DNA from 3 places in the Citrobacter sp. VF227 genome. Region 2 is predicted to be linked to each of the others. Evidence: predicted binding sites of a transcription regulator. Region 2 holds the regulator's gene; each other region holds the start of a gene.
The links. Region 2 encodes CRP, which controls carbon source genes, mostly activating them, when cyclic AMP is high. Its sites were predicted from a motif close to ATGTGANNNNNNTCACAT; they were not measured.
Positions count from the first base shown of each region.

Region 1: ACU8YC_RS01770 (sugar transporter) is a predicted target of CRP. The motif match lies at 1,946-1,963, and genes of this name have one in related genera.
Region 3: bhsA (multiple stress resistance protein BhsA) is a predicted target of CRP. The motif match lies at 2,341-2,358, and genes of this name have one in related genera.

Region 1 is NZ_JBRFVF010000001.1:341,985-346,291, forward strand. Features, by position in the region: gene ACU8YC_RS01765 (MarC family NAAT transporter) at 1-640, shown strand, start outside; gene ACU8YC_RS01770 (sugar transporter) at 678-1,871, opposite strand; gene ACU8YC_RS01775 (SDR family NAD(P)-dependent oxidoreductase) at 2,068-2,745, opposite strand; gene ACU8YC_RS01780 (YhcH/YjgK/YiaL family protein) at 2,746-3,216, opposite strand; gene ACU8YC_RS01785 (exo-alpha-sialidase) at 3,216-4,307, opposite strand, start outside.
Region 2 is NZ_JBRFVF010000005.1:13,240-17,546, forward strand. Features, by position in the region: partial or broken gene ACU8YC_RS16385 (hydrolase) at 1-220, shown strand, start outside; gene ACU8YC_RS16390 (YheU family protein) at 217-435, shown strand; gene ACU8YC_RS16395 (phosphoribulokinase) at 489-1,358, shown strand; gene ACU8YC_RS16400 (OsmC family protein) at 1,452-1,859, opposite strand; gene crp (cAMP-activated global transcriptional regulator CRP) at 2,166-2,798, shown strand; gene ACU8YC_RS16410 (YccS/YhfK family putative transporter) at 2,850-4,307, shown strand, end outside.
Region 3 is NZ_JBRFVF010000001.1:15,403-19,709, reverse strand. Features, by position in the region: gene mfd (transcription-repair coupling factor) at 1-816, shown strand, start outside; gene ldtC (L,D-transpeptidase LdtC) at 965-1,930, shown strand; gene bhsA (multiple stress resistance protein BhsA) at 2,015-2,272, opposite strand; gene comR (TetR family copper-responsive transcriptional repressor ComR) at 2,515-3,150, shown strand; gene ACU8YC_RS00095 (TonB-dependent siderophore receptor) at 3,405-4,307, shown strand, end outside.

The sequences.
Region 1 (4,307 bases), on a different contig from region 2:
ACTGGGGCTGGTAGTCCTGTTACCGTTGGCAAACCCGTTAACCACCGTGGCGCTGTTTCTCGGCCTTGCAGGCAACATGAATAGCGCCGAGCGTAACCGTCAGTCACTCATGGCATCTGTCTATGTTTTTGCCATTATGATGGTGGCCTACTACGCCGGGCAGGTGGTAATGAATACGTTCGGGATTTCTATTCCCGGATTACGTATTGCAGGTGGATTAATCGTTGCGTTTATCGGCTTTCGCATGCTGTTCCCACAGCAGAAGGCGCATGATTCTCCGGAAGCGAGAAGCAAGTCAGAAGAGCTGGAGGACGAACCAACGGCCAATATTGCTTTCGTCCCGCTGGCCATGCCAAGCACTGCAGGCCCGGGTACGATTGCGATGATCATCAGTTCGGCCTCCACCGTGCGTCATGGCTCCGAATTTCCAGAGTGGGTGATCATGGTTGCGCCACCGATTATCTTTGCGGTGGTTGGGGTTATTCTGTGGGGCTGTTTACGCAGTTCCGGGGGGATCATGCGCCTGGTCGGCAAAGGGGGGATCGAAGCGATTTCCCGTCTGATGGGCTTCCTGCTGGTGTGTATGGGCGTGCAGTTTATTATAAACGGCGTGCTGGAAATTATTAAGACTTACGCGTAAAGCAAGGTGCCCGGTATGGTCTACCGGGCACTTTTTATCAATGCTGGGGCTGTTCTTCCAGCGATACCGGCCATTTACGAAAGATAATCACTGACCATATCAACGCTACAACGGCAGGCACTGCGCCTACGTAACCAATCGTAGACATTGACCAGTGCAGACTCACCTGATTGCCCACCAGGGCGCCAGCGCCAATACCGATATTGAAGATTCCGGAGAACAATGCCATAGCGACGTCGGTGGCATCCGGGGCCAGCGCCAGCACTTTTACCTGCATGCCCAGACCTATCAACATAATGGCGATGCCCCAGAAAATACTCAGGACAGCCAGATGCATTTCGCTGCCAGCGGCGGGCAGTAATAGCACCAGACATATCGTCAGCAGGGCAATGGCGCTGCTAATCAGTACGGAGGCATGTTGATTACCCAACTTGCCGAATATGACGCTCCCGACAATACCCGCACCACCCAGAACCAGCAACAGTACGGTAGCAAAGTTTGCGCTCAGCCCGGCGACAGTCTGCACAAACGGTTCGATATAGCTATAGGCCGTGTAATGCGCGGTGACCACAATCACCGTTAGTACATACAGACTCATCAACGCCGGACGGCGGAATAACACCGGCAGACTTTTTAATGAACCGGAATGCTCACTGGGTAATGTTGGCAGGAGCTTAATCAGGCAAAGCAGAGTAATTAGCGCCCCCATACCAATGGCGAAGAAGGTAGTGCGCCAGCCAAAATACTGGCCGACGATGCGTCCGATAGGCAGCCCCAGCACCATCGCCAGCGCGGTGCCGGTCGCAATCAGACTGAGTGCCTGCGCGCGTTTCCCGGCCGGAGCAAGGCGGATCGCCAGCGATGCGGTAATCGACCAGAAAATGGCGTGTGCGAAAGCTATACCAATACGACTAATCAACAACACGGTAAAATTCCATGCCAGGAAAGAGAGTACGTGGCTGGCAATAAACACGACAAACAGGCAGATCAGCAGCTTGCGGCGTTCTACCTGGCTGGTGAGCAGCATGAAGGGTAGCGACATCAAGGCCACAACCCAGGCGTAGATCGTCAGCATGATCCCGACCTGAGCGGTCTGCATATTAAAGCTTTGTGCGATGTCGGAAAGCAAACCGACAGGGACAAACTCGGTGGTATTAAAAATAAAACCGGCAATAGCAAGCGTAACTACCCGTAGCCACGCGACCTTGCGGGAAACAGTGTCTGTTGTCATATCTAATAGGTGGATTAGCTGCGAAAAGGTAAGGGCACGATCTTAAAACGTTTGCTGGCGAAAATACAATCATTTTGTGATTCAGATCGCATTTCATTGACTGGATGACATAATTTGCTGCCGAACATTCTTCGTATTTTTAACTATTTCATTATTAATGAAATTCCGGGCGAGGGTATCTCGCCCGGATGGGGATTTAGCGCAACGATGCCCCGCCGCATATGACTAACTCCTGCCCGGTTACCGCAGCGGCATTTTCTGATACCAGCCAGGCGACCAGCGAAGCGACTTCCTGAGGTTTAATCAGGCGGCCAATGGGTGGCACGTTGGGAGGAGAACTTTCACGGCCAGGCATCTTCAGCATTGGCGTTTGCGTAGCGCCTGGGGCGACCACATTCACTGTAATCCCTTTTGGTGCAAGTTCTGCGGCCCAGCTTCTGATCATTCCCACCAACGCGGCTTTGGTTGCCGCATACTGTGAACGACCAGCCGCACCACGAGAGGTTCGACTTCCGATGGCTACCACCCGCCCGCCAGCGACCATCCGGGGAGCAAAGTAATTGACCAGCGTTTCGACGGCCTCAATATGTAAATGCCATAATCGCTGGCTGATGTCGGCGTTCAATTCCCCCAGCGGTGCCGCAGCCATAATACCTGCGGCATGAATAATAGCGTCAGGTGTGGCGAGCGTTGGCATTATCTCCCATAAAGATGAGTTGTCGCTCAGATCCACATTCACGCAGCAAAACGCAGGATCGCTGCGTGCGACGGAGGAGCGGCACAAACCTGTTACTTGCCAGCCGTCATTGAGCAACTGAGTGACAATGGCCTCGCCGATCCCGGAGCTGGCTCCGGTGACAATCGCGTGACGCATTTAAACCTCCGGAGATGACAGGGGAACTTTGAACACGGCTTTGCGGACTGTTCCCGGCTGGCTGACCGCACATAATGCCTGATGCGCTTCACCAGGCATAAAGACGGCAAAATCTCCAGCTCGTAACGTTATCGTGACATTCAGTTCAGCCTGTGTAGAAATAAAAAGGTCGGGTTTGCGTTCTTCATCACCGTTGAAAAAAGCAGATTTTCCCCCCGCGTTGATACGCTCTTCTCCTGTCAAAACCACCTGTATATCGGCCCACTGGCGATGGTATTCAGTATGACGCTGCGAGGCTTGCTGGGTTTGCGCTGGGCCAAGAGTACAAAACCAGTCGACATTATCAGGCTGCCATCGGCCATCTTCTCGTGCCTGTAAGGCCGCGAGATGGCAGCGGGGATCGCGCAGTATATCCTGCAGACAGAAGGGTAACCCTGCCAGATCGAGAACGTTAAGATTACCGATAATCATCAGTGATCCTCCTGAATCCATTCCGGAGTGAGGCGAACGTATTTAATGGCCTGACGAAAATACGTATAAGCAATGTGCAATTGACCATCAGCACCCTGTTTAATACTGGGATAGGAAAACTCACGGTTGAGTTTTTCTTGTGAATTGTTGGTCATGCAATAACCGTCGCCTTCATCAAGATTACGCTGCCAGGGCCACGTTTTACCCCCATCGGCAGAGAGGGCGACGGTCATCGGTGCGCGTGGTGCGCCCCAGAAAGCCGAACGGCCTGATGTCACTACCGGCTGGATGCGGTCATCATCGCCATCGTCAATTTCATCATACAGTGATGTGCGGCGCTCACTGGCTCCGGTCGCGTTCATCGCGTTGAATACCAGCGCGAGCCTGCCATCATCCAGCGTAGTAACCTGAATTGAGGAATTATTATTGGGTAATGTCGTTGGTTGTGGTGCCGACCAGCTTTCACCCATATCGATGGACGTGCTGTACCAGATATTGTCGGCCCAACGGCTGCGGTACAGGGCGATAAGTGAGCCGTCCAGCAGCGGTGTAATATTCATATGAACGCAGCCAAGACTTTGCGGAACTTCCACATCACGCCAGGTTTTACCGCGATCGGATGAAATTTTGACTGCGCTAATATCATCATTACCGACCCATTTTTCGCCCGTACGTGTGCGGCAATAGAAAACCGGAAGCAGCCAGTTGCCATTGTCCATCACCATAATTGGCTGGCGGATAAAGGTGCCCGGTTTATCCAGCAGGGTACCTGTCTCGCCCCAACTCTCCCCAAGGTCATGTGATTGACGATAACGCACAATAGCCGTGTCCTGATTGCCAGAGATCTGGGCGGTCCAAAGCAGCCATAAGACGTTATCTGGCGCGAGGAACAGCACAGGGTTTTGCTCTGAGCGACCCGGATCATCAGACAGTTTAACAGCCTGGCTCCAGCGCTCGCTTCCTGGGCGCAGACGTGAGCTCCAGATTGAGATGTCTGCGATGCCTTCCTGAGTACCGCCGAACCAGACGCACATCAGTGAGCCATCGGGCAGAGGCATAATATTGGCGGCATGATTCTGCGGGCATTCTGA
Region 2 (4,307 bases):
GATCGCCAAACCGACGCTGATTATCCATGCCAAGGATGATCCGTTTATGGATCATCATGTGATCCCTGAGCCGGAAAACCTGCCCTCGCAGGTGGAGTATCAGCTTACTGAACACGGCGGCCATGTCGGATTCATTGGCGGTACGATACGCCATCCGGAGATGTGGCTGGAATCCAGAATCCCGGACTGGCTGACAACGTATCTGGAGACTTCATCATGATTATTCCCTGGCAAGACATCTCCCCGGACGCGCTGGACAATCTGCTTGAAAGCTTTGTCTTGCGCGAAGGCACCGATTATGGTGAACATGAACGCTCGCTCGAACAAAAAGTCGCCGACGTCAAACGCCAACTACAATCAGGTGAAGCCGTGCTGGTGTGGTCCGAATTGCATGAAACGGTCAACATTATGCCGAGGAAGCAGATTCGCGAGTAATCCGTAGCCGCCGGCCGACTTTACTATAATTACAACCATTTCATGGAGTTGTTATGTCTGCCAAACATCCGGTGATTGCGGTAACAGGATCCAGCGGCGCGGGGACCACCACCACCAGCCTCGCGTTTCGTAAAATATTCGCGCAGTTAAATCTGCGCGCCGCCGAGGTGGAAGGCGACAGTTTTCATCGCTATACCCGCCCGGAAATGGACATGGCGATTCGCAAAGCGCGCGATGCCGGGCGGCATATCAGCTATTTCGGCCCCGAAGCTAACGACTTCGGTCTGCTGGAGCAAACCTTCATTGAATACGGTCAGACGGGCAAAGGTCAGTCGCGTAAATATCTGCACACCTACGATGAGGCCGTACCGTGGAATCAGGTTCCGGGGACATTTACGCCCTGGCAGCCGCTGCCTGAACCGACGGATGTCCTGTTCTATGAGGGACTTCACGGCGGCGTTGTCACCCCGCAGCAAAATGTGGCCCGGCATGTCGATCTGTTGGTTGGTGTGGTGCCGATCGTGAACCTGGAGTGGATCCAGAAGCTGACCCGCGATACCAGCGAGCGTGGACACTCGCGTGAAGCGGTGATGGACTCGGTGGTGCGTTCAATGGACGATTATATCAATTACATCACGCCGCAGTTTTCTCGTACGCATATCAACTTTCAGCGCGTACCGACTGTAGATACCTCTAACCCCTTTGCCGCCAAGAGTATTCCGTCACTCGATGAAAGCTTTGTCGTGATTCATTTTCGTAATCTGGAAGGGATCGATTTCCCATGGCTACTGGCCATGCTGCAGGGCTCATTCATTTCTCATATCAATACATTGGTTGTTCCGGGCGGGAAAATGGGTCTGGCGATGGAATTGATTATGCTGCCGCTAGTCCAGCGACTGATGGAAGGTAAAAAGATAGAGTAAGGTGTTTTTTTGCCGGATGGCGGATAATGCCTTATCCGGCCTACGCGTTTAAATCCTGTAGGCCTGATAAGTATATCGCCATCAGGCATAACATCACGAAGCGGCAACCACTTCATAGGAGTGGGTAATGTTCACCGCCTTTTCCAGCATCAGCGCCACGGAGCAATATTTTTCCGCCGAAAGATCGACCGCGCGAGCGACGGACGCATCTTTCAGATCGTTACCCGTTACAACGAAATGCAGGTTGATGTGGGTAAACAGGCGTGGCGCTTCATCACGACGCTCGGAGGTCAGCTTCACTTCGCAGTTGGTCACATCCTGACGACCCTTTTGCAGGATCGACACCACATCAATTGCGCTGCAACCGCCCGCAGCCATTAAGACCATTTCCATCGGGCTCGGCGCTTTATCACCGGAGTTACCGTCCATCAAAATCTGGTGGCCAGAGGCGGACTCACCGAGGAAGGTTAACCCTTCAACCCACTTAACACGTGCTTGCATATTTTATTACTCCGATGCATCAATTTTCCTGACAGATTACGCGCACACAACAAATCTCGCAACGGAAGGCGACCTGCGTCATGCTGAAGCGAGACACCAGGAGACACACGGCGAAAGCTATGCTAAAACAGTCAGGATGCTACAGTAATACATTGACGTACTGCATGTATGCAGAGGACATCACATTACAGGCCGTCGCACGTATTGACAGCCCCCTTCCCAGGTAGCGGGAAGCACATTTTTGCAAACCCAGAGGCAGGTAATATTTTGGCTCTGGAGACAGCTTATAACAGAGGATAACCGCGCATGGTGCTTGGCAAACCGCAAACAGACCCGACTCTCGAATGGTTCTTGTCTCATTGCCATATTCATAAGTACCCATCGAAGAGCACGCTGATTCACCAGGGTGAAAAAGCGGAAACGTTGTACTACATCGTTAAAGGCTCAGTGGCAGTGCTGATCAAAGATGAAGAAGGGAAAGAAATGATCCTTTCTTATCTGAATCAGGGCGATTTTATTGGTGAATTAGGCCTCTTCGAAGAAGGTCAGGAACGCAGCGCCTGGGTCCGTGCTAAAACTGCATGTGAAGTCGCTGAGATTTCGTACAAAAAATTTCGCCAATTAATCCAGGTCAATCCAGATATTCTGATGCGCCTGTCCTCTCAGATGGCTCGCCGTCTGCAGGTCACGTCTGAAAAAGTTGGCAACCTTGCCTTCCTCGACGTTACCGGTCGTATCGCGCAGACTCTGCTGAATCTGGCGAAACAGCCTGACGCGATGACCCACCCGGACGGCATGCAGATTAAAATCACCCGCCAGGAAATCGGCCAGATCGTTGGCTGTTCCCGTGAGACCGTTGGTCGTATTCTGAAGATGCTGGAAGATCAGAATCTGATCTCCGCACACGGTAAGACCATCGTCGTCTACGGCACACGTTAACCCCATCGAAGTGGCGCGTTACCCCGTAATGCGCCACTTTTGTTTGCACCGATGTGGCGAAGACTGATATATCACCCTGAGATCAACTACGCACTACGACAGACGCTGGTGCTATGTTTACCTGTGGCCGTCGGTCTGATCATCGGGCAGCTTCATCTGGGGCTCCTCTTCTCCCTCGTCCCTGCCTGCTGCAATATTGCCGGTCTTGATACCCCGCATAAGCGCTTTTTCAAACGCTTAGTGATTGGTGCGTCTTTGTTTGCCGGATGCAGTCTGATCATGCAGATACTGCTGGCACAGACTATACCGCTGCCGCTGATCCTCACTGGCCTGACGCTGATTCTTGGTGTAACCGCTGAATTAGGCCCTCTGCATGCACGACTACTACCTGCCTCGCTTATCGCGGCAATTTTCACGCTCAGCCTGGCCGGGAACATGCCCGTCTGGGAGCCACTGCTGATCTACGCGTTGGGTACATTGTGGTACGGCCTGTTCAACTGGTTCTGGTTCTGGATGTGGCGTGAGCAGCCGCTGCGTGAGTCGCTCAGCTTGTTGTATCGTGAATTAGCCGATTACTGTGAGGCCAAATACAGCCTCCTGACTCAGCATGCCGATCCGGAAAAAGCGCTACCCCCCCTGCTTGTGCGCCAACAAAAAGCGGTAGATTTGATTACCCAGTGCTATCAGCAAATGCATATGCTGTCGGCACATCGCAACAACGATTATAAGCGCCTGCTACGTGCCTTTCAGGAGGCGCTCGATTTACAGGAACATATTTCCGTCAGCCTCCACCAGCCGGAAGAGGTGCAAAAGCTGGTCGAACGTAGCCACGCCGAACAGGTGATCCGCTGGAACGCGCGCACCGTCGCCGAACGCCTTCGCGTTCTGGCCGATGACATTTTGTATCACCGCTTGCCAACACGTTTTTCAATGGATAAACAAATTGGCACGCTGGAGAAAATTGCCAACCAACATCCGGACAATCCGGTAGGACAATTTTGTTACTGGCACTTCAGCCGTATTGCCCGCGTGCTACGCACCCAGCGCCCACTGTATGCCCGGGATTTAATGGCTGACAAGCAGCGTCGGCTGCCGCTGATCCCTGCCCTGAAAAGCTATCTGTCGTTGAAATCCCCGGCGCTGCGTAATGCCGGACGCATCAGCGTCATGTTGAGCATTGCCAGCCTGATGGGCAGCGCCTTACACCTGCCAAAACCCTATTGGATTTTGATGACAATCCTGTTCGTCACGCAAAATGGCTACGGGGCGACCCGGGTACGTATTTTACACCGTTCAGTAGGGACGCTCGTTGGCCTGGTGATCGCTGGCGTCACACTGCACTTTCATATTCAGGAGAGTTACACGCTGGCAGGCATGCTGCTGATAACCCTGGTGAGTTATCTGACCATCCGTAAAAACTACGGCTGGGCTACCGTCGGCTTTACGGTCACCGCGGTATACACCCTGCAGTTGCTGACACTGAACGGGGAACAGTTTATCGTGCCGCGG
Region 3 (4,307 bases), on a different contig from region 2:
CCCACCGCGAACACCATCATCATTGAACGTGCTGACCACTTCGGTTTGGCGCAATTACACCAGCTGCGCGGTCGTGTGGGACGCTCACACCATCAGGCCTACGCCTGGCTACTGACGCCGCATCCAAAAGCGATGACCACCGATGCGCAAAAGCGCCTGGAAGCCATCGCCTCGCTGGAAGATTTGGGTGCAGGCTTTGCGCTGGCGACCCACGACCTCGAAATTCGAGGCGCCGGGGAACTGCTGGGCGAAGATCAAAGCGGTTCTATGGAAAGCATCGGCTTCTCGCTGTATATGGAGCTGCTGGAGAACGCCGTCGATGCGCTCAAAGAAGGGCGAGAACCTTCGCTGGAAGATCTCACCAGCCAACAAACCGAAGTTGAACTGCGTATGCCGTCACTCCTTCCGGATGACTATATCCCGGATGTCAACACGCGACTGTCGTTCTACAAGCGCATTGCCAGTGCGAAAGGTGAAACCGAGCTGGAAGAAATTAAAGTCGAGCTGATAGACCGTTTTGGTCTGCTTCCCGATCCGGCTCGTACGTTGCTGGATATCGCCCGTTTACGTCAACAGGCGCAGAAACTGGGGATTAGAAAGCTCGAAAGCAATGAAAAAGGCGGTACGATTGAATTTGCCGAGAAAAATCACGTCAACCCGGTCTGGCTGATTGGTTTACTGCAAAAGCAGCCGCAGCATTTCCGTCTGGATGGTCCAACCCGCCTGAAATTCATGCAGGAGTTGGGTGAGCGTAAAACGCGAATCGACTGGGTCCGCCAGTTTATGCGCCAGCTTGAAGAGAACGCCGTAGCCTAGCATCAGGCCGGGTGAGCAGACCACTCACCCGGCCTGATGAATTTACAAACTCTTTGCACTTCCCTGCACTTCCCGACACAGTAAGCCGCCATAATTCCTGTTTACTTTTACATAATAAAAACCACGTAAAAACAATGGATTTATGGTGATGTTAAACAATAAACGACTCTCACGCTGGTTAGCGTTTTTTACGCTGGCAGCGACCTTCACGTTAGCACTTCCGGTTCAGGCCAATACCTGGCCGCTACCTCCACCGGGAAGCCGCGTGGTAGGTCAGAATGCTGTTCACGTTGTTGAAGACAATGGTGGCTCTCTGGAAGCGATTGCTAAAAAATATAATGTCGGCTTTTTAGCGCTATTGCAGGCCAACCCCGGCGTTGATCCGTATGTCCCCCGTCCGGGCAGCGTTTTGACTATCCCATTGCAAACCCTGCTGCCAGACGCGCCGCGCGAAGGCATTGTCATCAACCTCGCCGAACTGCGTCTGTATTATTACCAGCCGGGTACAAATTCGGTGACCGTCTATCCTATTGGTATTGGCCAGTTAGGCGGTGACACGCTAACTCCGACAATGGTGACAACTATTTCTGATAAACGCGCCAACCCCACCTGGACACCCACGGCAAATATCCGCGCACGATATAAAGCGAACGGGATCGACCTTCCTGCCGTAGTACCTGCCGGGCCGGATAACCCGATGGGTCATCATGCCATTCGCTTAGCGGCTTACGGCGGCGTGTACCTGCTGCACGGAACCAATGCTGATTTTGGCATAGGAATGCGTGTCAGTTCTGGTTGTATTCGTCTGCGCGATGGAGATATCGAAACCCTGTTCCGTCAAGTAACGCCCGGAACCAAGGTCAATATTATCAATACGCCGATCAAAGCATCTGTTGAACCTAACGGCGTGAGACTGGTTGAAGTTCATCAGCCGCTGTCAGAAAAAATCAATGACGACCCGCAGTTGCTGCCGATCGTATTGAACAAATCAATGCAGACGTTTAAAAATGCAGCGCAGACGGATAGCACAGTCATGGAGCATGCGATGGAAATTCGCTCAGGCATGCCGGTTGATGTAACCCGTCATCAAGACGTCGCTGAACAACCGCTGTAAACTCCACATATAAACAAACCCCGCCGGATTTTATTCCGCGGGGTTTTTTATTTAACTCGCAGTGGCATTGCGAAGGGTTAAAACTTATTTGTAGATAACCGCAGTCCCGTGAAGAGTGTTAGGACCGGTAACGGAAGTAATACGGAAAGACTTGGCCCCCATCTCATCCGCTTTTTGCGCCAGCTGATCTTCCAGAGAACCTAAGTTAGTGCCCGCATTCGCAGAAATAGTACCGACTTTCTGTTGACCCGCAGGTGTGGCCTGAACTTCAACAGCGGCAAAGCTTGCAAATGACAATGAGCTAAGAACAGCAGCAACGAACAGAGTTTTTACGTTTTTCATGATAGTGACCTTTAGCAGATGAATGTGTGTCGAAAAGATTAACTTAACGATCGATAGTTAAATCATAGATGTGATCCGGGTCACACGTCAACAAATTTTTATAATGATCGTTATATAAAATATAAAATCTCTATTTTTCATACTAATAGCCATAAATTTTTTTATCATTAATCCGCTGGAGTGTGCAGTCGAATATTTTTATAATGGTTATTCAATAAACTCAACAAAGGTACAGCGGCACCATGACAACTGAAACGACAGGTTGTGCTAAAAAAAGCCGTGGCCGACCAAAAGTGTTCGACAGGGAAGCCGCGCTTGATAAGGCCATGACACTCTTCTGGCAACACGGATATGAGGCAACATCGCTCGCCGATCTCGTAGAAGCAACAGGTGCAAAAGCGCCCACGCTGTATGCAGAGTTCACCAACAAAGAAGGGTTGTTTCGTGCCGTGCTGGACCGCTACATCACGCGCTTCGCAGCGAAACACGAGGCCCAGCTGTTTTGTGAAGAAAAAAGCCTTGAGTCCGCGCTGGAAGACTATTTCACCGCAATAGCAACCTGCTTTACCAGCAAGGACACCCCGGCGGGATGTTTCATGATTAACACCTCTGCGACACTGGCAGCCTCTTCCCGTGATATTGCGCGTACGGTGAAGTCTCGCCATGCAATGCAGGAACAGACGCTAACCCAGTTCCTGCACCAGCGCCAGCAGCGAGGCGAAATTCCGGCCCATTGCGACGTGCAAAAACTGGCCGAATATCTGAACTGTATTTTACAGGGTATGTCGATCAGCGCCCGCGAAGGTGCAACGTTTGAAAAGCTGATGCAGATCGCTCGTACAACCCTGCGACTGTGGCCCGAACTCATCAAAGCTTAACGTAATTCCGCTGTTTCCCCCGCTGTACTGACACCATCGGGAGCTGATAAGGCTCCCGCTTAAATTCGCGCACATTACCCACACATTCTTCACTGTTTTCATTATCTTATCCGATTATTTTTTGTAAAATGTATTGATAACAGAAATCATTATCAGCAATATTCTCATTTGTTTTAACACCCGTTACACGATGTAACCATCGGTTTCTCTACCGCCATAACAAAAACAGACCGAATTTTTTAAAAGGAACACAAATGCATAAGCGTCTCTGGGTGCTCAATCCTATCCTGTTATCTTTAACTCTCCCGGCTATTGCGGCTGAAGAAGATAATCTCATCGTCAGCGCCAACCGGAGCCAACGCACCGTGGCAGAAATGGCGCAAACGACCTGGGTTATCGAAGGAAGCGAGATTGAACAACAGGTTCAGGGTGGGAAAGAGTTTAAGGATGTTCTGGCTCAGTTAATCCCGGGAATCGATGTCAGCAGCCAGGGACGCACCAACTACGGCATGAATATGCGCGGTCGCGCCATCGTCGTGCTGGTTGACGGCGTCCGTCTGAACTCCTCGCGCACCGACAGTCGCCAACTTGACTCCATTGACCCGTTTAACATTGCTCACATAGAAGTCATCTCAGGCGCCACTTCACTTTATGGCGGCGGCAGTACCGGCGGATTAATCAACATCGTTACTAAAAAAGGCCAGCCGGAGCGTGAAGTCGAACTCGAACTGGGGGGTAAAAGCGGTTTCAATAACAGCAACGATCATGATGAACGCGTTGCTGTGGCAGTGAGCGGAGGAACCGATCGCGCTGCCGGGCGCATGTCCGTTGCGTATCAACGGTTTGGCGGCTGGTATGACGGTAACCACGATGCCTTAATGCTGGATAACACCCAAACTGGCCTGCAGCACTCCGATCGTCTGGACGTAATGGGTACCGGGACGATTGAACTTGACGACAACCGACAGTTGCAACTGGTTACGCAGTATTATAAAAGCCAGGGGGATGACGATTACGGGCTGGATCTTGGTGAGAACATGTCCGCCGTGACGGGAAACGGTAAAGCTTATACCAGCAGCGGGCTGAACTCTGATCGTATACCCGGCACCGAGCGTCATCTGATCAGCCTGCAATATTCTGATGCGGATTTCTTCGGC